4 regions of the Bradyrhizobium sp. CB82 genome follow, and region 3 is predicted to be linked to each of the others. Evidence: predicted binding sites of a transcription regulator. Region 3 holds the regulator's gene; each other region holds the start of a gene.

What was found. The regulator LexA, encoded in region 3, represses DNA repair genes until DNA is damaged. The targets are predictions, from matches to a motif close to TGTTCNNNNTGTGTTCNG.
Region 1: dinB (DNA polymerase IV) is a predicted target of LexA. The motif match lies at 2,135-2,152, and genes of this name have one in related genera.
Region 2: QA640_RS08725 (ribonuclease T2) is a predicted target of LexA. The motif match lies at 3,292-3,309, and genes of this name have one in related genera.
Region 4: QA640_RS31915 (DUF3072 domain-containing protein) is a predicted target of LexA. The motif match lies at 4,716-4,733, and genes of this name have one in related genera.

What each region holds. Positions count from the first base shown of each region.
Region 1 is NZ_CP121650.1:4,028,376-4,036,363, forward strand. It holds gene QA640_RS19295 (NCS1 family nucleobase:cation symporter-1) at 1-272, opposite strand, end outside; gene QA640_RS19300 (TetR/AcrR family transcriptional regulator) at 677-1,411, opposite strand; gene QA640_RS19305 (AraC family transcriptional regulator) at 1,546-1,872, opposite strand; gene dinB (DNA polymerase IV) at 2,195-3,442, shown strand; gene dusA (tRNA dihydrouridine(20/20a) synthase DusA) at 4,284-5,243, shown strand; gene QA640_RS19320 (TIGR02281 family clan AA aspartic protease) at 5,366-5,878, opposite strand; gene QA640_RS19325 (DUF1289 domain-containing protein) at 5,901-6,104, opposite strand; gene QA640_RS19330 (HAMP domain-containing sensor histidine kinase) at 6,148-7,743, opposite strand; gene nhaD (sodium:proton antiporter NhaD) at 7,895-7,988, opposite strand, start outside.
Region 2 is NZ_CP121650.1:1,814,232-1,822,219, reverse strand. It holds gene QA640_RS08750 (response regulator transcription factor) at 1-291, shown strand, start outside; gene QA640_RS08745 (ATP-binding protein) at 313-1,701, shown strand; gene QA640_RS08740 (DUF3617 family protein) at 1,724-2,260, opposite strand; gene QA640_RS08735 (hypothetical protein) at 2,297-2,602, opposite strand; gene QA640_RS08730 (hypothetical protein) at 2,783-3,250, shown strand; gene QA640_RS08725 (ribonuclease T2) at 3,356-4,048, shown strand; gene rlmJ (23S rRNA (adenine(2030)-N(6))-methyltransferase RlmJ) at 4,147-5,007, shown strand; gene QA640_RS08715 (cold-shock protein) at 5,258-5,473, shown strand; gene QA640_RS08710 (outer membrane protein) at 5,545-6,168, opposite strand; gene uvrC (excinuclease ABC subunit UvrC) at 6,423-7,988, shown strand, end outside.
Region 3 is NZ_CP121650.1:5,141,213-5,149,200, reverse strand. It holds partial or broken gene QA640_RS25075 (ComEC/Rec2 family competence protein) at 1-1,014, shown strand, start outside; gene QA640_RS25070 (hypothetical protein) at 1,023-1,460, opposite strand; gene lexA (transcriptional repressor LexA) at 2,063-2,761, opposite strand; gene glp (gephyrin-like molybdotransferase Glp) at 2,937-4,148, opposite strand; gene QA640_RS25055 (hypothetical protein) at 4,493-4,699, opposite strand; gene QA640_RS25050 (HAD-IA family hydrolase) at 4,861-5,487, opposite strand; gene QA640_RS25045 (alpha-hydroxy acid oxidase) at 5,497-6,630, opposite strand; gene QA640_RS25040 (S41 family peptidase) at 6,924-7,988, shown strand, end outside.
Region 4 is NZ_CP121650.1:6,565,084-6,573,071, forward strand. It holds gene QA640_RS31880 (HAMP domain-containing protein) at 1-1,411, shown strand, start outside; gene QA640_RS31885 (HWE histidine kinase domain-containing protein) at 1,425-2,909, shown strand; gene QA640_RS31890 (hypothetical protein) at 2,906-3,127, opposite strand; gene QA640_RS31895 (hypothetical protein) at 3,294-3,551, shown strand; gene QA640_RS31900 (hypothetical protein) at 3,646-3,873, shown strand; gene QA640_RS31905 (hypothetical protein) at 4,199-4,399, opposite strand; gene QA640_RS31910 (hypothetical protein) at 4,415-4,654, opposite strand; gene QA640_RS31915 (DUF3072 domain-containing protein) at 4,770-4,964, shown strand; gene QA640_RS31920 (hypothetical protein) at 4,974-5,315, opposite strand; gene QA640_RS31925 (DUF6496 domain-containing protein) at 5,496-5,741, shown strand; gene QA640_RS31930 (hypothetical protein) at 5,815-6,177, opposite strand; gene QA640_RS31935 (hypothetical protein) at 6,513-6,791, shown strand; gene QA640_RS31940 (Do family serine endopeptidase) at 6,859-7,988, opposite strand, start outside.

The DNA of each region.
Region 1 (7,988 bases), 1.1 Mb from region 3:
GGGCGGCCAATGAGGTTCATCAGGAAATAGACTGCCGTGATGCCGACGGTCATGGAGATCAGAACCTGCCATCCGGTCAAGCCGAGGAAGAACAGGCTTGCGGCGAACGTATAGCCGCCGACCGAGTGGACATCCGACATCCACATCGCAAAGAGGCTGAATACTCCCCAGGTTCGTCCCTCGGGCGCAGTCGGAGCAAGGTCGTGATTATAGAGCTTGGGATGGGCACCGACAATGACCAGCGCGGGAACGTCGCCGCTCTTGGATGACATGTCCTCTCTCCAATGTTTGTTTGGCGAAGGCCCGCACCATGCGAGGCGATCGGACTGAAGCAAGCGACATGCCATCTTTGTAACGATCGATAAAATAGTTTTACGTTCGATAAAATTATTTTACAATGACGTTTTCGCACCCGCGTCCTGTCCTTGACGCAAGTCGCACGAACAACTAAAGGTAGAGCCATCCGGCCGGCCGCGAGCGCCGGAAAGTGACGTTGATTTGTCGGGGGAAAGTCTTGAGGGGCCGGGATACGCGCGGCCGAACAAGGGCCTAAAGCATGATCCCGAAAGGTGCGAAGCAATCTTCCTTCGCGATAAACGCGGAATGCGCTTGCTCGGACGTCGTGCGCAGAAAACAACCCAAAGCGCGATGACGATTCATCCAGATCTCATCGTGCCTAGGCGCCCGGCTTTGCCGTGCCCCGCTTGGCGGGGAGCCGGTTCGTCGGCTTGTCGCTCCCTTCAAGCCCGAGGCCGCCAAGAACGAGCTGGACGATGGTCGCTTTTGCGGAATCGAAGTCCGCATCCTCCAGCTGCCTCTTGCCCTTCATGATAATCATTTGGCTCGAGAAATCGGCATAAGCCTGCGTCATTGCCCAGATGCAGAAGAAGAGATCCACTGCGCTGATCGCGCGAATGGACCCGCTCGCCGTCCATTGCTCCAACGTCGCGACCTTGTCGAGCAGCAATGGAGTTGAGACCTTCTCGATGAAGCTGCCGATGAATTGTGCGCCGCTGATGATTTCGTTCGCATAGATGCGCGATAGATGAGGGTGGTCTCGCGAGAAATCGATCTTCTTGTGGATATATCGAATGAGGATAGTCTGGACGTCGGACGTCATGTCCAGATTATCCATGTCTCGCGCCCACATGTTCATCGCGCGTTCCAGCACTGCGCGGTACAGATCCTCCTTGTCCTCAAAATAGTAGTAGATGTGGGGTTTCGCGATCGATGCCTTCTTGGCGATCAGAGCCGTCGTCGCTCCCCGGAAGCCGAAATGCCCGAATACGAACTCCGCCGCATCGAGGATCTTCTCTTCGACGTCGGGCCCGGGCGCAGCAGCCTTGCGGCCGCCTTTTGGTGCGCGGCGGATACGAAAAAGCTTGAGCTTGTCGGCGGACGTGGCAGCCATAGGGCCTCATGGGAAACTTCGCCTCCGCAAGGAGGGCCGAAGGAGAGGTTCGGAGCGCGATTGGCGAGTCAGAAACGCAAAGTGCCCGTCCTATCCAGCATTTTCAAGCGGTTAAAGCTGTGCATACGCCAAGGTCAGCCTCCTCGAGCCAGGCGCCAGCGTCCTGGAGTCGTCCCCACCCTCGCGGAGAACGCTCTCGTGAAGTGGCTTTGATCGGAAAAACCGTACTTGATCGCGATCTCCGAGAGCGAAAATGAAGATCCAATGAGCAGGCTTTTGCTTTCCTCAATGCGCTGATCCATCAGCCGGCGATGTGGCGGCGTCCCCGTACTAGCCTTGAAAGCGCGGGCAAAATGCGCTGCCGACAAGCCGCATTCGCCAGCGACGCGCGCGAGGGAAACCTCACCATCGAGATTGGCGCGTATGATGTCTTTCGCGGTCCGAAGTTGCCAGGCTGTCAATCCGCTGCGGCGCAGGCGATCGGGTGGCAGGATGCTGGTATACGTGCGAAGGAAGTGGGTGTGAGGGCCAGCGCAACATAGCCGACAAACAGCTCGTTTGCCTCATTCGGCCTCTCGAGCGCCGGCCCCGTGAGGGGCTGCTCGATCATCGGGAATAGTGCGGCGAGCAATGTCGTCCATGCCTTCCACTCGAGACGCCGAGGCAGCGGTCCGCGTGGATTGTTTCGTGTGGCGGCACTCTCTGCTTGACACCCACCGCAAACGTTCTCATTATGTTCTTGACGCTGGAACGTCCTCGAAACGTCACGGGCGAACGATCGGGATGGCAACGACTGCCACTATCCTGCATGCGGACTTGGACGCCTTCTATGCCTCAGTAGAGCAACTGCTTGATCCTTCGTTGCGCGGCAAGCCAATCGCCGTCGGCGGTGGGGTCGTGCTTGCCGCTTCTTACGAGGCGAAGGCGTTCGGAGTGCGCGGGGGCATGCCAGGACGACAAGCGCGCGAGCTCTGTCCGCAAATCACTTTTGTCGGCGGGCACTTCAGGGAATACCAGCGGTTGGGCGATGCCGCCATCAAGGTGATCGGCGACTTCACTCCACTGGTGGAACGGATTTCCATTGACGAGGCCTTTGCCGACGTCGCGGGCTGCACTCATCTTTTCGGTCCGCCGGCCGAAATCGCGGGGGCAATCCGCCAGCGTGTGAGGGCAGAGCTTGGTCTTCCGATCTCGGTCGGAGTGGCGCGCACCAAGCATCTGGCAAAAATTGCCTCGCAAGTGGCCAAGCCCGACGGGCTGGTGGTCGTCGATCCCGACTCCGAGCTGGAATTTCTTCACCGCTTGCCTGTCGAGCTGATGTGGGGGGTGGGGCAGGTCACGAAGGCGCGGCTCGCCGAGATAGGCGTGCTAACAATTGGGCAGCTGGCAAAGACGCCGGGATGGTCGGTTGAGCAGCTGCTCGGTCCGGCGGCCGGAGAGAGACTTGCGGCGCTGGCGTGGAATCGCGATCCACGGGAAATCAGGACTCACCGCAGGGCCGGATCGGCAGGAGCGCAATCGGCGATTGGCCGGAAGCCCGCCGAAGAAGATGTTTTTCGACCAACACTGCGTCACCTCGCTGACCGCATCGGCACGCGGCTCCGCGCGAAATCCAGGCCTGGCCGAACCGTGACGGTCCGCGTTCGGTTCGCCAATCTGAATTCGGCGACGCGCTCGGTGACGCTCGACGCACCGATTTCCGCGACCGTGATCCTCGCCGAGACTGCTGAGAATCTCGTGCGCGCGGTCCTCGAAGAACACCCTGATGAGAAGATCATCTCGCTGCTTGCGATCTCTGTGTCGCATCTCGAAGAGCATTGGGATCTGGAGCTTGAACTTCCGCTTGGACTTCGAGATGAACGTCGCCGCCCCGGCACAAAAATCGGCATGGCACGATGGGCGGCCGACTGCGCCGTCGACAAGATCCGACATCGCTTCGGATGGAATGCGATTGGCTACGGCTCGGTGGCACTGGGCATTTCTCGTTCCGTTCCCGACGAGTTTCGGGAGCTCGCCGAAAAGAACCTGTGACCGCTTTGTGCGTCCGAGATGCGTGGTGCAACCAGGGACGAAGCGTCCGCCGTTCAGCAGAGCACACCGCATCTTTGGAGCGGTACCAGACCGCGATGGGCTATCCCGACCGCCGGCCGAGACTCGTTCCGGAAGCAAATTCCGTCGTGTGAGGATCCATACTTGTCCCTTGGCGTCGAAAGCTACTTGAACCTGCACGCGCTCGGCGTCTTTCACGGCCGTCTGATTGAATCCCCACGCTGGAGGAGCGATTGCAAAGACGGCCGCCAAATGAGAGAGATAATTGCTTACAGTTTGTGGCTGCATCTTCGCCACGAGCTGGTTCGCGAAAGCCACGATCTCGGTGCTTGTAATGGTTGAGCACTGACGTTCGGCGATGTCGTAGCTTTTGCCGCAGCGAGCACTTGCGCCATGGTGCGGCCGATCTCCTTATTAGACTCGGCGATGTAGCGATCGATGACGTCTGCGAGTGGAGGATCGGAGATTCCTTCTCGCTCCAACGCGCCTGGCACGGCGAGCTCTCGCTCTCTTTTTTCGAGCCAGGCTGCGGCCGCTTGTTTCCGATCAAACGTCCTCGCGATGAACAATTGCGCCAGCGCGCTTTACGGGGAGCTGCGCCAGATTTGCTGTGGTGCCGTCTTTGCGCTTGCGGGCGACGATGGTTCTCATTACTTGCCCCTAGTCTAAAAGCCGTCCACCGCGGGCACAACATGTCGGTGCAACATTGTCGTACTTAGTTAGAAAAATCGGTCAAAATCGGTGGTTAAAGTGCAACACATAAGCCGCTGAAATGGAAGAAAAGTATTCAAGTTCAAAGACTTGGACGTTCTCTGTGGCGCCCATGATGGATTGGACCGATCGGCATTGCCGAGTGTTCCACCGTCACCTGACGCGTCGGGCGCTGCTTTATACGGAGATGCTGACGACGGGCGCCGTCATCCATGGCGACCGGGCGCGGCTGCTTGGCTTCGATGCGTGCGAGCATCCGGTGGCGCTCCAGCTCGGCGGGTCGGATCCTCGCGAGCTTGCGCTCGCGGCGCAGATCGGTGCCGATTTCGGCTACGACGAGATCAACCTCAATGTCGGCTGTCCGTCCGACCGGGTTAAAGACGGCCGCTTCGGCGCGTGCCTGATGGCCGAGCCCGAACTGGTGGCCTCGTGCGTGGATGCGATGAAGCGAGCGGTCCGCGTGCCCGTGACGGTGAAATGCCGCATCGGCATCGACGACCAGGATCCGGAAGTCGCGCTCGATCGGCTGGCGCGCGCGGTGGTCGCCGCGGGCTCTGATGCGCTGATCGTGCATGCCCGAAAAGCCTGGCTCAACGGCCTGTCGCCGAAAGAGAACCGCGACATCCCGCCGCTCGACTACGATCGCGTCTATCGCCTCAAGCGAGCGATGCCCGAGGTGCCCATCATCATCAATGGCGGGATTCCCGGCATCGGCGAGGCGAAAGCCCATCTCGCCTATGTCGATGGCGTGATGCTGGGGCGCGCCGCCTATCATGATCCGTGGCGGCTGCTCGCGGTCGATCCGGAGTTCTTCGGTGAGGCTGCACCGCATGCGACGTTGCAGGCCGCGCTCGAGGCCATGATGCCCTACATTGCCGAGCAGCTTGCGCTTGGCACGCGGCTGCACGCCGTCACCAGGCATTTCGTCGGCGCGTTCCATGCCGTGCCCGGCGCGCGTGCCTTCCGCCGGCATCTGGCTGAGCATGGCGTGAGGCCGGGCGCCGGTCTCGACGTTCTTCGCGATGCGATTGCACGCGTTAGCGATCGCTCAATGGCGGAAGCCGCGGAATAGCGACACGCTCCGCAGTCCCGAAGAACAGCAGTCGCGAATCCATCGTCGCGATGCCGGCGCGGGCACGACCCGTCATGAACCAGGGCGTCCGCGATCTTTCGAGGCGCCGGGCTCACTTATGTTTAGGGGTAGCCGTGCAGCATCAGGCGGTCGGCGCGGACTTCCCAGCGCTCGAGGCGGTCGAGGAAGGTCATGCCGAGTAGGTTGGTCTTCATCGTGCCGTGCGGCACCACCAGCGCTGGCACCGAGCGCTCGACGAGCTTGCCGATCGCGAGCCGATCCAGCGTCAGGCGCGCCGCCTTAGTGCGGCCGCCGGCGGTTTCGACGTCGACGTCGTAGTCGAGCAGCTCCAGCGGCAGGCCCGCCGCCTTCGCTGTCTCGTAGGTGAGCACGACGGAGGTCGCGCCGGTGTCGACCACCATCGGTGCAGGCACGCCGTTGATCCGCGCCTGGAGCGCGAATTCGCCGCCGCGGCCGCGCTGGACCTCCACGGCGCGCGTCTTCAGGCTGGTGCGGTGGCGCATGAGATCGGAGACGGTGTCGCTGGCGCGCGCGACCTGCTCGGGATCCCTGTAGGCGACCACGGCGCCCGCGGTCGCGGTCAACAGGAGCAGCACCAGGAAGAGGCGGCTCATCGCACGCCTCCGTTCGGCAGCGTCAGGCGGATTTCGACGCCGAACTGATCGGGATCAATCCTGCATCCGCCATGCGTGCGGGAAGCTGCGCCATGAGGGCGAGCCGTTCCGCACGCTCCATGGCGTGCCAGCGCGCGATTTCCGGCAGCGTGCGACCGCAGCCGAAGCACAGTTTTGTCTTGGGGTCGATCATGCAGACGGCTATGCACGGCGTATCTTTGCTCATTCCCGCATCGTGAAGGATCGCTGGGCAGTTCTGCAAGCATCTCTTACGAACCCGTGCCTGCGCTCATGATCGGCTTGTGGCGCGGCCGGCGTTTCTCGTCCGCGACACCGGAACCGTCGGGCTGCAACGGTGGAGCTTCCTCCGCCATCGGCGCAAGCGCGCTCATCACGCGCTCCGGCGGGAAGGTGACGATCACCTCGGTGCCGATGCGCAGCTTCGATTTCAGCGTGAACGTACCGCCGTGCAGGTCGACGAGATTCTTGGCGATGGGAAGGCCAAGTCCGGCGCCCTGTTCGGCCGATTTGATCGAGTTCGAGCCCTGGCCGAAGGAGGCGAGCACGACCGGGATTTCATCCTCGGGGATGCCGGAACCGGTATCCTTCACCGAGAGATATTGCCCGCCTGAAGCGGTCCAGCCGACCTTCAGCCAGATCTCGCCGCCCTGTGGCGTGAACTTGATGGAGTTGGACAACAAATTGAGCACGACTTGGCGGATCGCGCGCTCGTCGGCCCACAGCCGCGGCATCGCCTGCTCATAGACCTCGTGGATGGTGATCCCGCGGCTCGAGGCGCGCAACTTCATCAGATGATGACAGTCGGCGACGATGCCCACCAGCGACACCGCTTCCTCGTTGAGCTCGTAGCGGCCGGCCTCGATCCGTGACAGGTCGAGGATCTCGTTGATGAGATTCAGCAGATGTACGCCGGAATTATGGATGTCGGCGGAATATTCCTTGTAGACGGCGACCTGATGCGGGCCAAAGATCTCGCTCTTCATGACCTCGGAGAAACCGAGGATCGCGTTCAGCGGCGTGCGTAGCTCGTGGCTCATCTGCGCCAGGAAGCGCGACTTGGCGACGTTGGCGGATTCGGCGCGGTGCCGCGCCTCGTCCGAGATCGCCTTGGCCTGTTCCAGTTCGCCGATCAGAGCGTCCTTCTCCGCGCGCGCTTCCAGCGTTGCAAAAGTCGAGGAGTGCAGCCGGTGCGCCAAAAGCACGAAATAGCCTTCGGCGGCGAGCGACAGCGCCGCCAGGATGTAATTGTCCAGCGAGCCGCTCATCGCAAAGCTCAGCGCCATCGCGACCGCAACGGGCGCGGTGGCCGCAAGCGCTGCGATCGGCAGATTGGCCGCCAGCATGCTCGATACTGCGATCACCAGCAGCATCAGGAACATCATCAGCGTTTCCGTGACGACGTCGAGCACGGGGTGGATCAGTATCGCCATCCAGCACAGGCCATAGAGCAGGTCGAGCACGACGAATCGCGTGCGCCATTTGCGCGTGACGGCGGGCAAGGCCGGCTCGGCGAGATAGCGGCGACAGCTCCGGATCATGGCGGCGTGGATGCAGAGCATGCCGATCGTCCAGAGCGCCGCTGGAACCGGCTGCATCCAGAGCCCGAACAGCAAGCCGGTCGCGACCACCAGCAGCATCACGACGTAGGATGCCGAGAGCCGCGTCTGCGCATATTGGCGCAGCATTTCGCTGTCAAAGGCGGGCCGTGTTCCGCTGGTCGACGTTAACTTGTCGCGCGCTTCGCGCACCCGTTGCGCCGCAGCCCGGCGATTGCTCGCCGATGGCACGCTGGCCGGCTCGGCCGGAAGCTGCACGACCTCGGGCTTTTCAGCGGGGTTACTCATCAAGCAACACGAATTCCTGCCCACGCCGTACGCGGGCCTTCTGCATTCTCTATCTCTGGCAACAAATCCTTAAGAGCTGACTTAAGGAGCTAAAGAATTACGTTAACGGGGAGTTAATTCGGTCGCGGGAACCGCGGCGCGAGTGGCTGGCTCAGTGCATCGCCGCGTGCTGCGCGATATAGACCACCGCCCCGGCCAGATACCCGGCAAGCGCGGGTCCTGCGATGCGGCGCGCGTACCAGAAG
Region 2 (7,988 bases), 3.3 Mb from region 3:
GAGAAGATCGCGTTCGGCCCCTACGTCTACCATCTCGATCGCGGCGAATTGCGCCAGGGCGAGGAGGTCATCCACTTGACCGACCGCGAGCGCGAGATGCTGCGTATTCTCGCAGACAGCCAGGGCGAGACGGTGCCGCGCGCCGCGCTGACCGGCAATGGCAGCGTCAACGAGCGTGCCGTCGACGTGCAGATCAACCGCCTGCGCCGCAAGATCGAGCGCGATCCCGCCAATCCCCTGTTCCTGCAGGCGGTGCGCGGCATCGGCTACCGGCTGGTGGCCTCGCCATAGAGACCGGATGAAGCGGACGCGATGAGTACGATCGACACCGGCCTGACGCTGCTCAGAAGCGCCGCCGACCGCGTGTCCGCCGCCAATGGCTGGATGGGCAATGCGTTCAAGAGCTGGATGCCGACCGGCCTCTATGCCCGCGCGCTGCTGATCATGATCGTGCCGATGGTGGTGCTGCAATCGGTCGTCGCCTTCGTGTTCATGGAGCGGCACTGGAACACGGTGACGCGAAGATTGTCGGCCGCGGTGGTGCAGGACATCGCCGCGCTGATCGACGTCTATAAGGGCTATCCGCAGGACAAGGACCGCGACCAGATCCGGCGCATCGCCCAGCAGCGCCTTGGCCTGGTGGTCGATTTCCTGCCCGCCGGCGACATGCCGCAGCCAGGACCAAAGCCGTTCTTCTCGCTGCTCGACCAGACGCTCTCGGTGCAGCTTGGCCGCCAGATCGGACGCCCGTTCTGGATCGACACCGTCGGCCGCTCCAACGTGGTCGAGATCCGCATCCAGCTCGACGACGCCATCATGCGCGTGTTCGCGCAGCGCAGCGCGGCTTACGCCTCGAATTCGGAGATCTTCCTGTTCTGGATGGTCGGCACCTCCTCGATCCTGCTGATCGTCGCAGTCTTGTTCCTGCGCAACCAGATCAAGCCGATCCTGAAGCTCGCGGACGCCGCGGAAAGCTTTGGCAAGGGCCGCGATGCGCCCAACTTCCGCCCGCGCGGCGCACGCGAAGTCCGCCGCGCAGCGATGGCGTTTCTGGAAATGAAATCGCGGGTCGAACGCTCGATCGAGCAGCGCACCGCGATGCTGGCCGGCGTCAGCCACGATCTGCGCACCATCCTGACCCGCTTCAAGCTGGAGCTGGCGCTGATCGGCGACAATCCCGAGCTCGAGGGCATGCGCAAGGACGTCGACGAGATGTCGATGATGCTCGAGGACTACCTCGCCTTCGCGCGCGGCGATTCCGGCGAGCAGTCGCAGCCGACCGACATGGCGCAGGCGCTGGAAGAGCTGCGCAGTGACGCCGAACGTCACGGTCATACCGCGACCGTCGCGTTCCACGGCCTGCCCGTGGTGACGGTGAAGCCGGCCTCGTTCAAGCGCTGCCTGGCCAACCTCGTCACCAATGCGGCGCGCTACGGCAAGACGATCGCCATCGCCGGTGCTCGCGATCACCGCTACCTGACCGTCACCATCGACGACGACGGACCGGGCATCCCTGCGCATTTGCGCGAAGAAGTGTTCAAGCCGTTTTTGCGGCTGGACAACGCCCGCAACCAGGACGAAGGCGGCACCGGCCTCGGCCTTGCGATCGCCCGCGACATCGCCCGCTCGCATGGCGGCGACATCACGCTCGGCGACAGCCCGATGCGCGGCCTGCGCGCAACGGTGCGGATACCGGTGTAAGCATTCGTAGCCCGGATGGGGCCTACTTCGGCAGCAGGTCCTTCAGCTTCGCGGCGTCCTTGACGTTCATCTTGAAGCCGCCGGGCATCACGATGTCGCCGGGCTTCTGGTCCGCCTTGCACGACCCCAACCACTTGGCCTCGATCGTCGTGGCCGAGTCGCGCCCCGCAGCTCCGGCAACGCCACCCTGGATGTGCGCGGTGCTCTTCACCGTATAGGCAGTGTTGAAGTCACCGGTGATCTCGGCATGCGAGGTCGTAGTGGTGCCCGCGACGTTGCAGACGGAATCGCTGACATAGCCGGTCGCGGTCTTCTGGATGTCCTGCTTGGTGCAGATCTGCTTGGCCATCGGGGAGACGTTGTTGTTCATCTCCTTGTCGACGGTCTCGTCGGTGCAGTGCTGCATGGTCATTTCCGGCATCGGCCCGCCGGTCCGGAGCATCTTCATCTCCCAGAGGCCGGCCTTGCGCACCGGCAGATCCACCGCATGCGCAGCCGTCGTCGCCGACATCGCGAGCGCGAGCAGGCTCGCGCAGAAAACAACAGGCCGTTGCGTCATGCGCCAACTCCCGGTCATCGCTTGCGGTCTAGAGGATCAGTACAGCGTGCGCAGCGGCTGCTCGGCCGCGCCATACGGCACCCAGCGGCAGGCGAAGGAGATGTAGCCGCCGTCATAGGGCTGCACAGCGAGGAATTTCACCACCTTGCCGTAACGGGCGCAGTGGTCGACCGCGGTCTGCCGCGCATCGACCTGCGTCGCCATCGAATAGGCAATGATGCCGCCGGTGTCGTTGCCCTTGAAGGGCGGCACCGGAAGGATGTCGGCGCGCGCCGGCACGCCCGCCAACAGTCCCGAGACAACCAGGCTGGCAAGAAGGCTCGCGGCCGCAATGATTCGCATTCCCGTCACTCCATTTGGCTGGCGCCAGTTTACGTTGCCGCGGACGTGCTGAAAAGAACGGAAGGCCTGCCAGGTGCGACGTTGCGTGCAACTCGCCGACGAGTGTTGCCGCCCTGCACTTGACCTCTCCCCACCTTCGCGGCACGGTTGATGCTTGCAGCCATGTCTCCTGGATTGCCCATGCGCGACCTCGCCACCGCCCTGAAATCGCTCCGCTTTGCCGCGGTATTCGGCCTCGTTCTGGGGGCGCTGTCGCTGACCGAGGCCAAGGCCGCCAATCCGCTGGAGCTGAACTTCTGGCTGGATGGGCCGCGCTATGACGGCCGCGTCGCCGATTGCGACAAGGCACTGCCGACGATCGCCACCCAGTTCTGGGAGAAAGAAAGCTCGTTCTGGAATTCCTCGTTGAAGATCACGGGCTTCGCCGGCATCCACGAAACCGCCTTCCGGCCCTGGCAGTCCGACAACATTCCGCGCCGCTACTGCACGGGCTCAGCCATGCTCAACGACGGCAAGGTGCGCCCGGTGCATTTCTCGATCATCGAGGACGGCGGCTTTGCCGGCTTCGGCCAGGGCGTCGAATGGTGCGTGGTCGGCCTCGACCGCAACTGGGCCTACAACCCGGCCTGCCGGTCGGCAAAACCCTGATTCGTGCGATTTGTCGCGCCAAAGCCGGCGGCGCTTCATTTTGTTCTTGAAATGTTCTCGTCGCCTGCTAGGCTCTCTTGCACAGTCTAGTTGAGGGGCGTCGCCATGTTTCATTTCAGATTGCATTCCCTGTCCCGCTTGCTGATCTGTCTCATGCTCATGGCCGGCCTCGTTGCGCTCGCAGGCAATGCAATGGCGCAGGACAGGCGGCAGAATGCGCCCGGCGAATTCGATTTCTACGTGCTGTCGCTGTCCTGGTCGCCCTCGTTCTGTGAGGAGGCAGCCGAGCGTGGCGGCCGCTCCCAGATCCAGTGCGGCGGACGGCCCTACGCCTTCGTGGTGCACGGGCTGTGGCCGCAATATGAGAACGGCTTTCCGGAATACTGTCAGCGGCCGGCGCCGCGGCTGAACCGCAACATCGTCTCCTCCATGCTCGACCTGATGCCGGCGCCGGGGCTGATCTTCAACGAATGGGACAAGCACGGCACCTGCTCGGGCCTGTCGGACCGCAATTACTTCGAGACCATCCGGAAAGCGCGCGCTGTCATCAAGATTCCGGCCGAATATCTCGATCTGTCGCAGGCCAAGACCGTGGCGCCCGCCGAGGTCGAGGAGGCCTTCATCAAGGCCAATCCGGGGCTGAGCAGCTCGGCCGTTTCGGTGACCTGCAACCGGACACGTCTGTCGGAGGTGCGCATCTGCCTGAACAAGGACCTGCAATTCCGCTCCTGTGAGGAACTCGACCGCCGCGCCTGCCGCCGCGACCAGGTGACGATGCCCCCGATCCGCGGCGGCTGAAGTCGCAGGTCTACATCCTCGTGATTCCGGGACGGCGCGAGACACCATCCCGCAACGACGCCAGTTACTTTCATCGCCCGATGTCGTAACTGTCCGACATGAACTACCGCCACGCCTTTCACGCCGGCAACTTCGCCGATGTCATCAAGCACATCGTGCTGGCGCGCATCCTGACCTATCTCCAGGAGAAGCCGGCCGCGTTCCGCGTCATCGACACTCATGCCGGCGCCGGCCTCTACGATCTCGAAAGCGACGAAGCGCGGCGCGGTGGCGAGTGGCTGACCGGCATCGCCCGCGTCATGCAGGCACGCCTGTCCAACGAGGTCGTCGCGCTCACAAAGCCCTATCTCGACATCGTCCGCGCCTTCAATCCGCGCGGCGAATTGAAGACCTATCCCGGATCGCCGCTGATCGCGCGCGGCCTGTTGCGACCGCAGGACCGCCTCGTCGCCTGCGAGCTCGAGCCGAAGGCGCGCAGGGCGCTGATCGATGTGCTACGCCGCGACACGCAGGCGCGCGTCGTCGATCTCGACGGCTGGGTTGCGCTGCCGGCTTTCGTGCCGCCGAAGGAGCGACGCGGTCTGGTGCTGATCGACCCGCCCTTCGAGGCCAAGGACGAGTTCGAGCGGCTCGGAGAGGTCTTCTCCGAAACGTTCGCCAAGTGGCCGACCGGCATCTACGTGATCTGGTATCCCGCCAAATCCAGGCGCGCCACCGACGCGCTCGCGCAAGCGGTGGCGCGGGCCACAGCCGCAGCCACACCCCAGGGGAAATGCCTGCGGCTCGAATTCAGCGTCGCACCGCAAAGTGCCGACGCACCACTCGTCACGACAGGGCTTTTGATCGTCAATCCGCCGTTTACGCTGCAGGGCGAGCTCAAGACCATTCTGCCGGAGCTCGAAAAGCCGCTCGGCCAGGGCGGCGCGGCCCGTTTCCGCCTGGAGGCACCGAAGCCCTAAAGTAGTACGCCTATCGGGAAAAGTATGCATGAATGGTAGTCAATCTGCAAAGAACCGTATTATGCTGTGCCCCGTGACTGGCTTTACGTTCCGCTTCCGCGAATGGTTGCGGCGGAGTGAGGGCCTAAGAAGGATCCAGGCGGACTGATACGTCCGCCCAAGGGTGGCCAGCTCCGGGGCTCGTATGTCGGGTCATGCCGAGGTGCGGGTGTGCATCACGGCGGAGGAGCAATGCGGGGGAGGAGTCCCGATGGCCATGACGGGCACGGTTAAATTTTTCAACGGCGAGCGCGGTTACGGCTTCATCAAGCCGGACGATGGCGGTCGCGACGTCTTCGTTCACATCACGGCGGTGGAGCGGGCGGGACTGAAGGACCTCACCGAAGGACAGCGTATCACTTTCGAAGTCGAGCCGGACAAGAAGGGCAAGGGACCCAAGGCGGTCAACCTGGTGATCCTCTCTTAGGCGAAGCCTGACGCAAAAAAGTCCCGGCCGCGAGGCCGGGAGGTTTAGGTCCGGTATTTTCTTCTTGGCTATCAGAAGTGATAGTTCACGCCGGCGCGCACCACGCTGGCGCTATAACCATTCGACACGCCGGTGATCGCGAACTGGCTCGAGGACAGATCGAGGAAGAGATATTCGATCTTGGCGCTCCAGTTCTGCGCGATGCCGAACTCGGCGCCGACACCTGCGGTCCAGCCCGCCGTGGTGTGCGATTCCGTCCAGCCAAAAGTCTCCGCACGCAGCTCGCCGAAGGCAAGACCGGCGGTGCCGTAGAACAGGATGTTGTTGAAGGCGTAGCCGGCGCGACCGCGCACGGTGCCGAACCAGGGATTGGAGAACTTCCATGGTGCGAACGTATCGTCGGCGCCGGCCGCCTGGATATCGCCCTCTATGCCGAACACCCACGGGCCGTTCTGGAAATTGTAGCCGGCCTGGATGCCGCCGACGAAGCCGGCCGGCTTGGCGGGATTGTTGCTCACCGAGCCCCATTCATAGCCCAGATTGCCGCCGAGATAGGGACCGGCCCAGCTATAGGCATTGAGCGGCTGGTTGACGGTGTAGGGCGCACGCTGTCCGTAATTGAGATCGGCGGCCCCTGCCGAAGTGCTCCAGCCCGCGGCAACCAGAGCCGCAGCGCCCATAACGAGCCTCTTCATCACTCACTCCAACGCAACTGCCGCAAGGCCATCACGATCTGCATGCGCCGCCGCGCAAGGCAAAACCGCATGGTTACGGAACCAAGAACTTTTCGCGTAGGATTTATCGAGAGTTTTAAGTTAAAGGGTTATTAAGCGCGGTTACCGCCCGCTTAACAGTCTTAAGGAAGCGTTACCGGGAACACCGCGCGCAGTCCGCGCAGCCGGCCCGGGCGAAACTTCAAATCGGCACTCCCAGCGCCTAAATTCGCACCATGGATCACGATACCTCCGACACCCCGGACACCGCACGCGCGCGGAAGGCGCGGCGCGGCGCAGCGCCGGACGCCCCGCCGCAGGAGCTGACGCCGCCCGACGTCGATCCTGCGACGAATGGCAGCGACGACGAGGACGAGGCGCGGCTGCCGGATATCCTGGAAGAGGCCGGCGCGGTCGGCGAAGGTCCGCTTGCGACCGGACATGACGCGATCGAGCGCGCGGTGCGGCTCGCGCCCACCTCGGCGGGCGTCTATCGCATGCTCAATGCGAACAACGACGTGCTGTATGTCGGCAAGGCCAAGAACGTCAAAAAGCGCCTCTCCAACTACGCGCGCGTGGGTGCGCCGCAGCCGGCGCGGATTTTGCGCATGATCGCGGCGACCGTCGCGGTCGAGATCGTCTCGACCACGACCGAGACCGAGGCGCTGCTGCTCGAGGCCAACCTCATCAAGCAGCTCCGGCCACGCTTCAACGTGCAGCTCCGCGACGACAAGTCGTTTCCCTACATCCTGATCACCGGCGACCATTGGGCGCCGCAGATCCTCAAGCACCGCGGCGCGCAGACCCGGCCCGGACGCTATTTCGGCCCGTTCGCCTCCGCCGGCGCCGTCAACCGCACCATCACCGCGCTGCAACGCGCGTTCCTGATCCGCTCCTGCACCGATTCGTTTTTCGAAAGCCGCACCCGGCCCTGCCTTCTGCACCAGATCCGCCGCTGCGCCGGCCCATGCACCCGCGAGATCGACTTCCCGGGCTATGCGACGCTGGTGCGGGAAGCGACCGACTTCCTCTCCGGCAAGAGCCACGCCGTGAAGCAGGAGCTGGCGGGCGAGATGGAGAAAGCCTCGGGCGAGCTCGAATTCGAGCGCGCCGCGCTTTATCGCGACCGTCTCGCCGCGCTGTCGGCGATCCAGTCGCAGCAGGGCATCAATCCGCGCACCGTGGAAGAAGCCGACGTGTTCGCGATCCACCAGGAGGGTGGTTTCTCCTGTGTCGAGGTGTTCTTCTTCCGCACCGGGCAGAACTGGGGCAACCGCGCCTATTTTCCGCGCGCGGAAAAGACGTTCACGCCGGAAGAGGTACTGGGCTCGTTCCTCGCCCAGTTCTACGACGACAAGCCGCCGCCGAAGGTCATCCTGCTCTCGCACGAGATCGAGGAGAGCGAGCTGCTCGCCAACGCACTGTCGATCAAGGCCCGCCACAAGATCGAGGTCTCCACGCCCAAGCGCGGCGAGAAGAAGGAGCTCGTCACCCACGCGCTGACCAACGCGCGGGAGGCGCTGGGGCGGAAGCTCGCGGACACCGCGACACAGGGCCGGCTGCTCGAAGCGATGGCCACGACTCTTGCCCTGCCTCATCCCCCGAAGCGCATCGAGGTCTACGACAACAGCCATATCCAGGGCACCAACGCGGTCGGCGCCATGATCGTCGCGGGGCCCGACGGCTTCGTGAAGAACCAGTACCGCAAGTTCAACATCAAGTCGGAAGGGCTCACGCCCGGCGACGACTATGCGATGATGCGGGAAGTCTTGCAGCGCCGCTTCAAGCGGTTGCTCAGTCCG
Region 3 (7,988 bases):
ATGCCGAACCTGTTCGCGTCGCCCGACCACTCCGCCACCGCCCGCATCGCGCTGTGGGGCGGCCGCGAGCTCGTCATGCTGCTGATGGCCTCGCTGATCGCGGGACTTGCGACCACGCCCTACGCCGCCTTCCATTTCCATCGCATCACGCCGTTCGGCGTGCTCGCCAATCTCGCGGCGATGCCGGTGGTCTCTGCGCTGGTGATGCCCGCCGGCCTGTTGGGCTTGATCGCGGCGCCGTTCGGACTCGACGGCGTGTTCTGGTGGTTGATGGGGATCGGCATCGACTGGATGATCGCAGTCGCGCGTTGGGTGGCGGCCTTGCCGGGCGCAGTCGGCCGCGTCGCGGCATTCGGTACCGGACCGTTGATTGCCGCCAGCATCGGCCTCATCGTGATGGGCCTGTTGCGGACGCCGCTGCGCTGGACCGGCGTCATCGTGCTGGCGCTCGCGCTTGGCTGGGCGCTGCATATGCGCCAGCCCGACATCCTGATCGCAGGCGATGGCCACAGCGTCGCGGTGCGCGGCAAGGACGGCCGGCTGCACCTGATCCGGACCGGCAAGGACAATTTCCTCCTCAAGGAGTGGCTTGCCGCCGATGCCGATCCGCGCAGCGCGACCGATACCTCGCTCGCCCACGGCGTCTCATGCGACGAGGCCGGCTGCGTAACGCCGCTCGCCGATGGTCGCCTGGTCGCGCTCTCGCTGCGCGTCGATGCGCTAGCGGATGATTGCGGCCGGGCAGCGCTGGTGGTGACGGTGAAACCGTCCGCGCCAGATTGCGCGGCGATGGTCGTGGATCGCGAGCGTCTGAAGACGCAGGGCGCCCTCGCGCTGTCGCGGAGCGGCGACGGGTTCACGCTGCAAACGGCAAAAGCAAGGGGCGCAAACCGCCCCTGGTCGCCGGCCGGGGCCGGCGATAGCGATTTCGAGCTCAGCCTCGCACCGCGGCCGGCCACGTTACACAGCAAGGACGCTACGCCGTCGGAGGCCGACCTGCAGGCCGAGGATTAAAAGACGCGTCAGCCGATCGGCAGACGTGTCGGGGTCGTCGTGGTCGTGTGCTGCTCGACGGCCGGCTGCTCTGTCTTCTCGCCGAGCGGCTGCGTCACCGGCAATTGCAGAACGGTGGCACGCTGGCCTTCGACGAGTTGCGTCACCAGCACGTAGTTGCCGTCGGGGAATTCGATCGCATCATGATGACGATCAGGAATGTGCGGATCGACCTTGCCGAACTTGCCGACGCGGGAGTTGACGGTGCGCGTCCAGATCCAGCGATTGTCGTAGCGGACGTTGTCGGCGAAGGCGAGCTCGGTGCCGGGCAGGAGGCAGACGGCAACCGAGAGATCACGCTCCGACGCAAATCCACGCGTCGAGGTGCCGCGGAAAGTTGTCGTGACGATCGTCTCGCCGACTTGAGCGGGGCGGGTCGCAACGGCATGTAGGCTGTAGTCACACATCGGAGTGCTCCTCATGCGAGATAGCAGGTCCGCGCCCCCCGGAGGCGCAGGCCTCTATCAGAGTGGAAGCCTTCGAGTGTATCGCGTTTGTGGGCAAATCTGCGGCCCGTCTGCGCGCCGCCCGATCACATTATCTTTCCTGATCTTTCCCGGCGAACGAGGAACAAAGCCTCTCGCTGCGACTCTATCTTGGTTTACACCATTCACACATCCGAGCTTTTATCACTGGCCGGCAGGAGCCGAGTACCCCGTAGGGGGCCACCTCGCCGGCGCGGCAGGTGCGATCGCATTGCTGCAATTGCGGAATGGCGCGCTTGCCGCGTGCTCCGTCTTGCGGACGGCATGGTGGTGCTGCGCTGCGTCGCTCGCGGAAGCCGATCCCGCGATCAAGGCGCTGCCGAGATCACGCTGAAAATCATCTGTCGCATGGCTTTGTCCTCTGCATTGTGCAAAGCGCTTTCGCGCCTGCAGCGCTCGAGGATGTGGCTCTGCGCAGGGTGTGGGGATAATCGGAGGAAGCGAAAATGCTATCCACCCGGAGCGGACAATCCGTCCGCCCCGCGGCGCCGCGCGATGACCGGCAATCTGCCGGACGAGGGCAATCAATACTTCCGGTACAGCCCGATCAGTTTGCCCTGAATCTTCACCCGGTTCGGCGGCAGGATGCGCACCTCATAGGCGGTGTTGGCGGGCTCCAGCGCGATCGACGCACCGCGGCGGCGAAAGCGCTTGAGCGTTGCCTCCTCGTCGTCGATCAGCGCCACCACGATGTCGCCGGTATCGGCGGTCTCGTTGCGCTGGATCAGCGCCATGTCGCCATCCAGGATGCCAGCATCGACCATCGAATCGCCGCGCACTTCGAGCGCGTAGTGCTCGCCCGAGCCGAGCATGTCCGGAGGGACGCTGATGGTGTGGCTACGGGTTTGCAATGCCTCGATCGGCGTACCGGCCGCGATCCGTCCCATCACGGGCACGGCGACCGGACGCTCGCCCTCGTCGGCGGGAGCGCTTGGGCCCCGCACCTTGCCGAGATTGCCCTCGATGACGCTCGGCGTGAAGCCGCGGCGGCCGGCGCCTGCCGCCTGAAGCTCGGGCAGCTTGATGACCTCGATGGCGCGCGCGCGATTGGGCAGACGACGGATGAAGCCGCGCTCTTCGAGCGCGGTGATCAGGCGGTGGATGCCCGACTTCGAGCGCAGATCCAGCGCGTCCTTCATTTCGTCGAAGGAGGGCGGCACGCCGCTTTCCTTGAGGCGCTCACTGATGAACCGCAGAAGCTCGTATTGTTTGCGCGTTAACATCTCGACCAAGTCCCCCGGTTGACGTCGTTCGATTCCGAGACGTCGGATTCAGCAGAAGCCGCTAGATGCTCGAAACAAATCATGAACGGACACTATATGTTCGATATGTGTTCCGCAACCACTTAATTTTGGGTGAACGCAGCGAAGTTCGCGTCATGCGCGAATCAGATCGCCCTTACAAGGGCAGCCGCAACACCTCGCAAGGTGTGCCTGCCTCGGCCTTCGGCGCGAACGGTGCGCGCACGAGAAGTGCTTGTGCGGCAGCAAGATTCGCAAGCAGCGAGGAGTCCTGGTGGTTGACGGGAAGGGCCACCAGCGTGCCGTCCTCGCGCTCCTCGAGCCGGGCGCGCAGATAGTCCTCGCGGACGTCGTTAGGCCCGACGTCGCACCCAAGCACGGCGCGCTCGCGGCGGTGATGGACGCCAGAGCGGCCTGCAAGCGCGCGAATCAATGGCACCATGAACAGGAAGCCGCAGACATAAGACGAGACCGGATTGCCGGGCAGGCCGATCACCCGCATCGCGCCGAGGTGGCCGTGCATCATCGGCTTGCCCGGCCGCATCGCAATCTTCCAGAACGCCATCTCGAAGCCTTCGGCCTGAAGCGCCGGCCTGACCAGATCGTGGTCGCCGACCGAAGCCCCGCCGGTCGTGATCAGGATGTCGGCGCCGCTCTCGCGGCCCCGGCGGATGCCGGCCGTGGTCGCCGCAACGGTATCGGCGGCAATGCCGAGATCGATCGTTTCGGCACCCTCGGCCCGCGCCAGTGCATGCAGGGCGTAGCCGTTGGAAAAGACGATCTGGCCCGCGCCGGGCGTCGAACCCGGCATCACCAGCTCGTCGCCGGTCGCGAGGATCGCGACCTTGGGCCGGCGGCGGACGGCAAGCGCCGGGTGGTTCATGCCGGCCGCCAGCGACAGGTCTCGTTCGGTGAGCCGGGCTCCTGTCCTCAGAAGCACCTCGCCCTCGTGGAAATCGACGCCGGCCGGACGGATGTGCCGACCAACGATCGCGGCCTCCTTGATCGTGACGCGCCTGTCGTCGGCGACCGTGTCTTCCTGGATCACCACCGCATCGGCGCCATCGGGGACCACGCCGCCGGTGAAGATCCGCACTGCTTCACCCGCGCCCACCACGCCGGTGAACGGTCGACCGGCCGCGACCTCGCCGATCACGGTGAGCTCTGCGTCCACCGTCGCCGCATCGGCCGCGCGCACCGCATAGCCGTCCATTGCCGACATCGCCTGCGGCGGCTGCGTGCGCCGCGCCGCCACATCGCGCGCCAGCACGCGATGGTAGGCGGCTTCCAGTGCGACCATCTCCTCCGCCACGGGCTCGACGCCCGCCAGCACTGCCGCGAGCGCATCAGACACCGGCATCAGGGCCACGGACAAAACTCCTGCATGGAAAATCAACATCCCGGTCGGGCTCAGCGTTCTAGCCGAGTGCAGGCGTCGAAGCAAAAGACAGGCAGACGGGGCGGAAGTGATGGGCTTGTCGTTTCGACGGTGTAGCGCGGGGAGGGAGAGCGAGGCACCGCGACGGGGGATGCCGGGATCGATGGCGCGCGGCCGGGGGGAAGTCGAGACCATACGGGCGCAAGGTGGCGACTGGACCAACTCGTGGGTCGAAAGTGCTTACCGGGGTCGCCGCGTGATCGTTTCGATGACGAGAAAGACGGGAATGACGGTGGCCAGACATGCCACGGCGACGACCAGGCTCACGGCTAACATCAGGAGGCTCCCGTTTCGTTGTCCGGATCGACGTCGGGCGCCCTCAGTCCGACATCCTTCTCCGGCAGCGGATCAGCCTGCGCTTTCAGATCGGCCGCCTTGCTCACCAGCTTGGCGGAGAGCTGCGAATTCGACGTTGACTTGGCGAATTTGAGAAGGATCGAGGCTTGCTTGTTGAAGTAGGTCTTGCCCAACACGTTACGCATCCGTCGTAGAGAAACCCAACGGGCATATGACTCCGGAGTGGCAGATCCGTTCCGGGAACTCTGTGCAAAAATACACAGAGTGACTTGGTTCCACATCTTGCTGAAAAAGTTCCTGGATCCGGCGGGAACGAGACTGCGAGCGACCGCAGCAATGCGGCCGCCTAGAAGCCCAGCGCCTTCAGCGCCTCACCGACGTCGTGAGGCGATGTCACGTGAACCGCGGTCAGCCCTCGTGCCCGCGCGCCTTCGATATTTTCAGCGAGATCGTCGAAGAACACGATTCGCTCGGCGGGTACTCCGATCGCGGCGACGACATGGTCGAAGGCCTCCGCATCGGGTTTGCGCAGGCCGATGCTCGAGGACAGATACAGCTCGCGGAAATGGCCGAGCACGTCGGCATATTCCCTCGAGAAATATTCCACATGCGGCCGGTTGGTGTTGGAAAAGGCGTAGAGCGGCACGTGCTTCGCAGCGCGCGGCAACAGGCTTGCGATGTCGGGCATCTCGCCCGCGAAGATCGCATTCCACCCCTCCAGGAACTGCGCGTCGGAAATTTCGATCCCCAGCGAGCGCCGCAGCGAGTCGAAATAGGCCTCGTCGGTGATCTTGCCCATCTCATGCAGCCGATAGGCCTCGTCGCGGACATAGCGCGCCACGATCGATTGCGGTTCGCAGCCGGCGTGTCCCGCCCAGCAGGTGATCGCCTTGGAGAAATCGATGTCGAGAACCACGCGACCGATATCGAACAGAAGCGCATCCGCGCTGCCGGGAGAGAGGAGGGAGGTCATTGCGTCCTTTCAGTAACGATAGGGCTCGATATCGAGCAACGGGAACGCGCTGAACACGCTCGGCGCGTTGGTGGCAGTCGCCGGATGCAGGCTGGATGCGTTCACTTCGGCAAACGAGGTGGCGCCGAGCAGCCCGAGACAGCGCAGCACTTCGTCTTCCAGCAGCTCGAGCATCCGCGTGATGCCGGCTTGGCCGGCCGCAGCCAGCGCCCAGCACTGCAGGCGTCCGATGCCGACGAGGTCCGCGCCCATGGCGATCGCCTTGACGATATCGGTGCCGCGGCAGAAGCCGCCGTCGACCATGATCTGCGCGCGTCCCTTCACGGCATCGACGATCTCCGGCAGCACATGCATGGCGCCGCGGCCGTGATCGAGCTGGCGGCCCCCATGGTTGGAGACATAGATCCACTCGACGCCGTGATCGAGCGCGATCAGCGCGTCCTCGGCCGTCGCGATGCCCTTGATGACGAGCGGAACATCGAACTTGTCCTTGATCAGCTTCACCGTCCGCCACTCCAGGCCCTTCTGGTAGTCGCCGCCGGTGGCGCGCAGCCGGCTCTCGCGAACATAGCGCTTGGCGATGTCGCGTTCACGACGGCTGTAATGGGCGGTGTCGACGGTCAGGCAGAACGCGGCATAGGTATTTTTCACCGCGCGGGCGACGACATCCTCGACGAAGGCGTCATCGCCGCGGACGTAGAGCTGGTAGAAGCGCAGTGCATCGGGAGCCGCTTCCGCGGTCTTCTCGAGGCCCGGGTCGGACACAGAGCTCAGCATATGCGCCGCGCCGAAGGCGCCGGCGCCGCGCGCGACGGAAGCCGCGCCATGCGGATCGAAGATCTCGAGGGCGCCGACCGGCGCCAGCACGACCGGCAGACGCATCTTGCGGCCGAACTGCTCGACGGAACCATCGACGTTGCGCATGTCGCGCAGCACGCGGGGGCGGAAGGCGATCTCGTCCAGCGCCATGCGGTTGCGGCGCATCGTGGTCTCGGTCTCGGCGGCGCCGACGATATAGTCCCAGGCATTCTGGTTGAGGTTGGAGCGCGCCTTGCGAATGAATTCGTGCAGGTTCTGGAACGGCTCGTCGCTGGCGCCGAGTTCGACGTTTCGTTGAGGCCGGATGCGGGGCGCTTCGTTCATTGTTATCCTCCCGAGAATTTGAAGCCCTATTCCATCGCCTAACCGTTTCGGCCCGCCAAAACCATCCCAAAATCGCATAGCTTAAGCGCATGAGCGGCCGGGCGTTTCCCGCCTCGCGCAGACCGGCCGGCGACGTTGCCAAAAGTTTAGGCCAAGAGCGTAGGGATTTTTGCCGGATACTGGTCGACGTGGCGGACCGGCCTTGAAGAAACCAGAATGGTATTGTGAGAAACGGGCTGGATCGCCATTTTGCATGGCGCCTCCCAACCGCCAGCGAAAAGGCCAATCAATCCATGCGGAAAACCCTGCTGTTCCCCCTCGGCGCGCTGACCGGCGCGTGTTTGACCCTGCTGGCAACCTCTCCGCAAGACGGGCAATGGGTGGCAAAAGCGGCGGCGGGCGCGGACGATGCCTATTCGCAACTGAACCTGTTCGGTGAGGTCTTCGAGCGGGTCAAGGGGAGCTACGTCGAAAAGCCCGACAATGCCAAGCTGATCGAGGGCGCCATCAACGGCATGGTGACCTCGCTCGATCCGCATTCGCGCTACATGAACGACAAGGCCTGGACCGAGATGCAGGAGACCACCTCCGGCGAGTTCGGCGGGCTTGGCATCGAGGTCACGATGGAGGAGGGCCTCGTCAAGGTCGTGGCGCCCATCGACGACACGCCGGCCTCAAAGGCCGGTCTGCTGTCCGGCGACCTCATCAGCAAGATCGACGGCGAGGCGGTGTTGGGCATGACGCTCGAGCAGGCCGTCAACAAGATGAAGGGCCCGGTCGACACCAAGACCAAGCTCACCATCGTGCGCAAGGGCGCCGACGCGCCGCTCGACGTCGCGATCACGCGCGAGATCATCCATGTGCGCCCGGTCCGGTTCCACACCGAGAACGGCGATATCGGCTACATCCGCGTCACCTCGTTCAACGAGCAGACCACCGACGGCCTGCGCAAGGCGATTGCGTCGATCTCCAAGGACATCCCGCAGGAGAAGCTTGCAGGCTACGTCGTCGATCTCCGCAACAATCCGGGCGGCCTGCTCGACCAGGCGGTCTCGGTGTCGAGCGCCTTCCTCGCCCGCGGCGAGGTGGTGTCGACCCGCGGCCGGAACCCGGAAGAGACCCAGCGCTTCACCGCGCATGGCGGCGACCTCACCAAGGGCAAGCCGCTGGTGGTGCTGATCAACGGCGGCTCGGCTTCGGCGTCCGAGATCGTGGCCGGCGCGCTGCATGACCACAAGCGCGCCACGCTGATCGGCACGCGCTCGTTCGGCAAGGGCTCGGTGCAGACGATCATCCCGCTAGGCACCGGCAGCGGCGCGTTGGCGCTGACCACGGCGCGCTACTACACGCCGTCGGGC
Region 4 (7,988 bases), 1.4 Mb from region 3:
TGGGCTCGCCATCAGCCGCGAACTCGCAAGCCTGCTCGGCGGCGAGATCCACCTGCGCAGCGCGACCGGCAAGGGCTCCACCTTCACGTTGTACCTGCCGCTCAAATACTCGGGACCGACACTGGCGTCACGGTCCGCGCCCGCGGCCAACCAGCCGCCCGCGCTCCAAACGCAGGCGACTGCGCCCGAGCGCGTCATCGAGCAACTGCCTGACGACCGGCTCAATCTCGAACCGGGGGATACCATCCTGCTGATCGTCGAGGACGATCCGCATTACGCTCGCGTGCTGGTCGATCTTGCCCGCGACAAGGGGTTCAAGGTGCTGGTCGCCGCACGCGGCGCCGAGGCTCTCGAACTCGCCAAGCAATACCAGCCGACGGCGGTGTCGCTCGACGTGTTCTTGCCGGACATGCTGGGCTGGACTGTGCTGAGCCAGCTCAAGCACAATCCGCTGACCCGCCACATCCCCGTGCAGATCATCACGCTGGACGAGGACCGCCAGCACGCGCTCGCCCGCGGCGCCTTCTCCTTCGTCAACAAGCCGACCACGACCGAGGGCGTTTCCGCAGCGCTGAGCCAGATCAAGGAATATGCAAGGCCCCGGCGCAAGCGGCTCCTCATCGTTGAGGACAACGAGGCGGAGCAGCTCTCGATCCGCGAGCTGCTGCATCACGACGACATCGAGATCGTGGCGACCGACACCGGTGCCGGCGCGCTCTCGACGCTGCGCGAATCGCGCTGGGATTGCGTGGTGCTGGACCTGCGTCTGCCGGACATGAGCGGCTTCGAGGTGCTGGACCAAATTCGCAGCGACGAGGCGCTGTCGAACATTCCGGTCGTGGTCTTCACCGGCCGAGAGCTCTCGGCGGAAGAGGATGCTGAGCTCCACACCATGGCGCGCAGCATCGTGGTCAAGGGCGTGGAGTCACCCGAACGCCTGCTCGACGAGACCGCGCTGTTCCTGCACCGGGTGATCACCGAATTGCCAACCGAAAAGCAGCGCATGCTCGAGAAGCTGAACAGTTCCGACGAGGACCTCATCGGCAAGACCGCGCTGCTCGTCGACGACGATGCCCGCAACATCTTCGCGCTGTCGAGCGTCTTGGAACGGCGCGGCATGAAGGTGCTGACCGCCACGACAGGCCGCGAGGCGGTGACGCTGGTGGAGTCCAATCCGGAGATCGCGATCGTGCTGATGGACATCATGATGCCGCAGATGGATGGCTATCAGACCATCGGCGTCATCCGGGAGAACCCGGCCTTTTTGCGACTGCCGATCATCGCGCTGACCGCGAAGGCGATGAAGGGCGACCGGGAGAAATGTCTGGAAGCGGGTGCTTCTGACTACCTCGCCAAACCCGTCAACACCGATCAATTGCTGCTTGCGATCCGCATGTGGCTGCATCGCTGAGTGGAATCCGAGTATGGACCACGAAAAGGTCAACATCCTCCTCGTCGACGACCAGCCGGCCAAGCTGCTCGCCTATGAGGTGATCCTCAAGGACCTCGGCGAGAACCTCGTGATCGCCTCCTCCGGCCGCGAGGCGCTGGAAATCTTGCTGAAGAGCGAGATCGCGGTGATCCTGGTCGACGTCTGCATGCCCGAACTCGACGGCTTCGAGCTCGCGGCGATGATCCGCGAGCATCCGCGCTTCCAGAAGATTGCGATGATCTTCATCTCGGCAATCCAGGTCTCCGACATCGACCGCCTGCGCGGTTACGAGATGGGCGCGGTCGACTACGTTCCGGTGCCGGTCGTGCCGGAGGTGCTGCGCGCCAAGATCAAAGTGTTCGCCGAGCTCTATCGCAAGACGCGCGAGCTCGAGCGGCTGAACCAGGAGTTGGAGGATCGCGTTCGCGCACGCACCGCCGAGCTCGAAAGCTCGACCGCCAAGCTGCTCGAGAGCGAGCAGCGGCGCAGCATGGCGATCGCCGCCGGCAAGATGGGATCCTGGGACTGGGACTGGATCAACGGCGACTGGATGTGGGACGAAGGCCAGTATCGCATCTTCGGCGTTGCACCCGAGACATTCAACGTCACCTCGGCCAGCGTGCAGGCGCTGCTGCACCCCGATGACGTCGATCAGTTCCGCAAGGCGATCGCCGAATTCAACACGGGCACGCGTGCCTATGAAGCCGAATTCCGCATTCAGCGGCCGGACGGCGAAGTCCGCTGGTGCGTCGGAACGGCGGCGGCGACGCTGGACGGAAATGGTCGCGTTGTGCGGGTGAGCGGCGTCACCGTCGACATCACCGAGCGCAAGCGCGCCGAGGAGCGCCAGAATCTGCTCGCTCGCGAAGTCGATCACCGCGCCAAGAACGCCCTGGCGCTCGCGCAATCAATCGTCCGGCTGACCCGTGCCGACGACGTCAAGACCTACGTCAATGCCGTCGAAGGACGTATCAATGCGCTGGCGCGCGTGCACACCATCCTGTCGCTGTCGAGCTGGCAAGGTGCCGAGATCAACAAGCTGATCGAGGAGGAGCTCGCGCCCTATTCGCTCGGCGGCCAGATCCGTCTGTCGGGTCCCGAAGTGCAGCTCGTGCCTGCGACCGCGCAAACGCTGGCGCTGGCGCTGCACGAGCTGTTCACCAATTCGGCCAAATACGGCGCGCTGTCGACGCGGTCCGGCCGGCTTGCGATCGGTTGGGAGGTGAGTGGCGAGATGCTCGCGCTGACCTGGGAGGAATCCGGGGGGCCGCTGGTCAGGCAGCCAAAGGCTCGCGGCTTCGGCACCAAGAGCCTGCTCGCGAGCGTCGAGTCCCAGCTCGGCGGACAGGCGCAATTCGATTGGCGTGCCGAGGGTCTTTTGTGCCGCCTCGAAGTGCCGCTGACGCGGAAGGCTCTGCCGGCGGCCGAACAATTCGACGCTGCGATCGCCGGCGAATTGCAGCGCGCCTCTGGCTAGCGCCCGGCGCGCACCCTCACCGCCTGCATCTGCAGCGGCGCATCCGCGATGCGGCCCTCGAGCCAGGCTTCGCTGCGCTCCAGATCGCGCAGGGCCATCGCATAGCTTCGGGCGGCGCGCTGCTCCGCACCACGCGGCAACGTGCGCGCCTTGCGCAGCATTTCCGCAGCCGCGTTGCGATAGGCAAGGGAGCGGTACAGAAAGATCACCTTTCCCATGATCGAGCTTTCCTTGTCGTTGCTTCAGTCCCAATCCTCTCAGACCTCGCATGAACGCCACCTGAAGATCGCGCACATGAATATTTGTTCAGGAAGCTGAAGCTAAGGTGTTCGAGGAACTCTCGATGATCCGGGGCGTTTCTCGGAATGATTGTCGAGGGCGACGATGCGAATGCGAAAATCGCCACGTTTGGTTTCGACGGCAGCCGCCATCACGCTGATGACGCAGGCGATGATGGGCGCGGCGCTCGGGCTCATTTTCGGTCTCACGCTCGTGCTCATCAATCCTGCCGTTGCGGCGCTGCTCAGGAGTGGCGGAAGCCCGACCATTTTCGTGTTCGTCATCACACTCGTGACGAGCTTTGCAATCGGCGCAACACTAACAGGCGCCGTGTTCGTCCTGATGGACGACAAGGATTCTTGAAGCGCGTGTGGGCGCATGCAACACGTGCGCGGGAACTCTCGTGCCCGATCGCTGTTGGCTCCCTGCGTCAATTCAACTCAAGGGAGTTCCGCGCATGAAGAAGACCCAGCTCGCCTTTGCCATGATCCTGGCAGCCGGCCTCGCCGTCGCGCCATTCGCCGCTGAAGCCAAAACTCACAAGAAGCATCATTCGTCAGCGACCTCGTCGCAGACCACAACTGGTGCAAACATGAAGTCGAGCGGCGGAGGAGCCGCCAATCCGTCGAGCCAGGGCAATGTCGGCCCCGGCACCAATCAGGCCGGCAGCATGCCCAGCAAGTGAGCGCATTCACCCCGAGAAAGCCCCGCCCGTCGCGGGGCTCTTTCTTTAAGATTGCCACCATCGCACTCTTAGCTGGCGCCACATCGTCGGCGCCCTTTGAGCGCGTCGCGCCCGATGCGGCGCAGATCGTCGATCGAGCAGCGGCCCATCCGGATCATCTGTAGAATCGCGGCGCGCTCGCGCGCGGCCGTCTCGGATGTGAGGATATCTGCGCAGACCTCGTCAAGCGTCGGCGCAGCAGGATCGTCGTTTTGGTGTCCGACATCGGAAGCCTACGGCACGTTGCGTAACGTACCCGATTCAGCCGCGTCGGATGTCAGGCATGTCAAGGCCGGATTGAGGGGCGCGCTGCGCCTTGCGGTCCGCACTTCGCGAGCGCTTCTACCATCGCGCGCTTGCGTGCGATCGAGAGCTGAGCTGCGGCATCGTCGAGGCCGGCACGCTGCAACTGGCGGATGGCCGACCCAAGTTCGAGAATCTCGGCGCGCAGTTTCAGAATCCGGTACGCGTCCGGGTCCTCATCCACGGCAAGCCCCCGGTTTCACCGGCGCACGGCCATGCGGGCCGCTTTGTGACCGTTCTGCTTGGGATCGTTCTTGATGTTCGCGCGGTGGCTCACCCACTCGCCGCTATTGAGCAGGAGATCGCCGCCGCCGGCCGCCTTCCAGTCGGTGATCAGCTGCTTTACGTCCTGGCGCAATCCGAGCAATCGAAGCGCGCTTTCACTGCAGTCGCGATCGCGGTTGAGGAGGTCGCGCACCGACGCCTCAAGGTCGATCATCTCTGACCTTAACGCGCTGATTTTACGACGAATTTCATTAATTCTGTTGTCCATGGCTTGTTAGAACAAAATAAGAACATATAGTCAAGTCACGATTCAGGGATGGAGAGTGCAAATGCAAGTGGAAGGTAAATACGACGCCAAGGATTTCCTCGCCGCGCAGATGACACGGGCCCAGGTCCTGCGGCTGAGGCGGCTGAGCCAGGAGGCCTATCAGCCCGGCCAGTATGCGAGGGACCTCAGCTTCGACGAGGCAGCAAAGCGCATCCAGGCGCTGGAGGCCGAGATCGAGCTTGCCAATTCGTTCTGACCTGCCGCATCACTTCCGCGCAAAGGCTTCCTTGAGGAAGCAGAGCCCGTCATAGGTGAGCCGCGCCTCGCTGGTCTCGCCTCTGGCGATCTCCGCTTCGAGGAAGGTCTCGAGCTCAGGCAGCGCGCGTTCGAACTTGTCGCGCGCGCCCATCATCTCGCAGGTCTCGCGGATGCGTTCGATCGGCTTGTCGAGGATGTTGATCGTGACCATGGCGGTTAATCCGCACCGCTGCCAGTCCGTTCCGCGCGCGATGATTTTGTTCTTTGGCGCGCGACAGCCGCCCGCGCCCACGCGCCACACGGCGTTGCCGCGATCAGCAGCGCGCCGGATGGTCGATTGCAATTTCAACCAGCGCCTCCTGACGGAGCCAGGATCGGTGATCGTCACGCAGAGGCCTCTCGCCAAACATCACAAGAAGGATGTCGCGCACGCTTGCACCACCGCCCTTCCCACACCGCGTGTCGTGTCGGCATGCGGGACGGAACCATGCAAGTTCGGAACGGTTCTGTCCTTGAAGGGAGGACGCTCATGGCACGCAAAGCAAAGAAGCGGCGCTATTCGAAGAGCTCCGGCAAGGATGTCGAAAGCGAGATGCGCCGCTACAAGAAGGGCACGGCCAAGAGCGGTCGTGGCGGACGTGGTGGACGCGTGAAGAGCCGGAAGCAGGCGATCGCGATCGGCCTGTCGAAGGCGCGCAAGAAGGGCAAGAAGGTCCCGAAGAAGACATCGAAGCGGAAGGGCTCGAAGAAAAAGTCGAAGAAGCGCTCCCGGTGAGACCAGATTGGGCGCGCGCGAAGATCTCGTGCGCCGCCCAATGTCGATGGCTAGCCGCGTCAGATCTTGGCCGTCAGATCATGGTGCCGGGCATGAAGCAGCGGATTGAAATGCCGAACGCAGTCTTTACCGGCCACACCATGGTGCGCCCGGCTCGGTTGGGCTCGGTGATGACGGCCTCATCGGGCACCTCGACCCACTGGCCGTCGATGCGGACGCGATAGTGGCCCCCGTAGGATTCCCAATCGGGGTCGGCGAGCGCCACGCCGTCGGCATCGGAGCAACACGGACCGAGGTGGCTGCGCAGGCTGTCGAACCATGGCTTGAGCGGCGAATCCGAATAGCGTCCGTCGTCACGACCCAGCGCGCTTTGAGTGCAAAGCACAAGCGCAACGAGCAGCAACACGCTCCTGCCGAAGGCCTTCAATCGATCCATCGTTGGCACCGATCCCTGACGAGGTTTCCGGTTCCACAAAAGCGGCGCCCCACTGAGAGTTCCGCTGATGCAACCGTCTCTCGCCCGCCGAACCGCAAAAGGCGACTCGCGACCGCCTTGAGTTAATGTTGATTTTTGGGCCGAACCCTGTCCGCAACAGATCCGTTAACGCGAATGTTATCGGGGGCCGCCGGATTATCCCTCAATCAGCGGATTTCGCCGCTGACCGCGACCATGTGGAACGCGGCCAATCTTCGAATGAAACTCGCTCCGTTCCCGAAACGGTTGTAGGCGGCAGGTGTTGACCAGTCGTGTGAAGACAACGGAGACAGCACATGAACTGGAAACGATTGGCCGCAGCCGCAGTCCTCACCACCGCCATGGCGGCGCCAGCACTGGCGCAGGAGCCTCACGCGCGATCGATGAGCGCAAGGCACCATGGACAGGTCTACTACCATGAGGGTTCAGGCTTCTGGCCGGGCGACGTAGCCGCAGGCGTGGTCGGCGGCGCGATCGGAACGGCTGGCGCGATTGCGACCGCACCGTTCCGCGGCGGGTACTGCGAACCCGGCATGACCTATATCGGCCCGGACGGCTTGCGACACCGTTGTTAGCAAGTCGGCCTGACGTGAGAGAGGCGGCCGTCAGGCCGCCTCTCTTTGTGCGTGATGTTTTCTTTGTTTAAGCGAGCGGCACGGCGACGAACTTGGTCGCGTCGGCACTCTTCACCTGCAGCAGCACGCTACGCTTGCCAGCGGATTTCGCCTGCTTCAGCTCGGCACGGACGTCGTCGATGCTGGCGACGGCCTTGCCGCCGACATTGAGGATGACGTCGCCGGTCTGGATGCCGCGGCTTGCCGCTGGGCCTTCCGGATCAACGGAGGTGACGACAACACCCGTCCTGCCAGCGCCCTGCACGTCGCCGGCCGGAGCGAGGCTGAGGCCGAGACGCGGCGTGCCGGCGGTCGGCTGACCTTCGTCCGCCTTGTCTTTCGCCGTCGCCTGACGCTCGTTCGGGAGCTCGCCGAGGTTCACGCTCACGGTCTTGCTCTCGCCCCTGCGCCAGATGTCGAGCTTTACCGCGCTGCCCGGCGCTATCGTGCCGATGGTACGGGCGAGATCGCGGGAGTCCTTGATCGCGGTGCCGTTGACGGCGGTGATGACGTCACCGGCCTCGATGCCTGCCTTGGACGCCGGGCTGTTGTCCTGCGGGGTGTCGACGATCGCGCCGCGCGCTTCCTTCAGCCCGAGGCTTTCGGCGATATCGGCTGTCACCGGCTGCACCTGGACACCGAGCCAGCCACGCGTGACCGAGCCCTTGTCCTTGAGCTGGGCAACGACGAGCTTTGCCGTGTTGGCCGGGATGTCGAAGCCGATGCCGACTGAGCCGCCGGATGGCGAGAAGATCGCAGTGTTCACGCCGATGACGTTGCCGTTCATGTCGAAGGCGGGACCGCCGGAATTGCCCTTGTTGATGGGGGCGTCGATCTGGATGTAGTCGTCATAGGGGCCGGCGCCGATGTCGCGGCCGTTGGCCGAGACGATGCCCGCCGTCACCGTGCCGCCGAGGCCAAACGGATTGCCGACGGCAACCACCCAGTCGCCGATCCGCGGACGCTGCTCGGAGAATTTCACGAACGGAAAGTCCTTCTTGCCGTCGACTTTGATCAGCGCGAGGTCGGTCTTCGGATCGGTGCCGGCGACCTTGGCAGTGTAGATCGTGCCGTCGTCCGCCGTCACCTGTACGGATTGGGCGTGGTCGACGACGTGATTGTTCGTCACAGCATAGCCGTCGGCCGAGATGAAGAAGC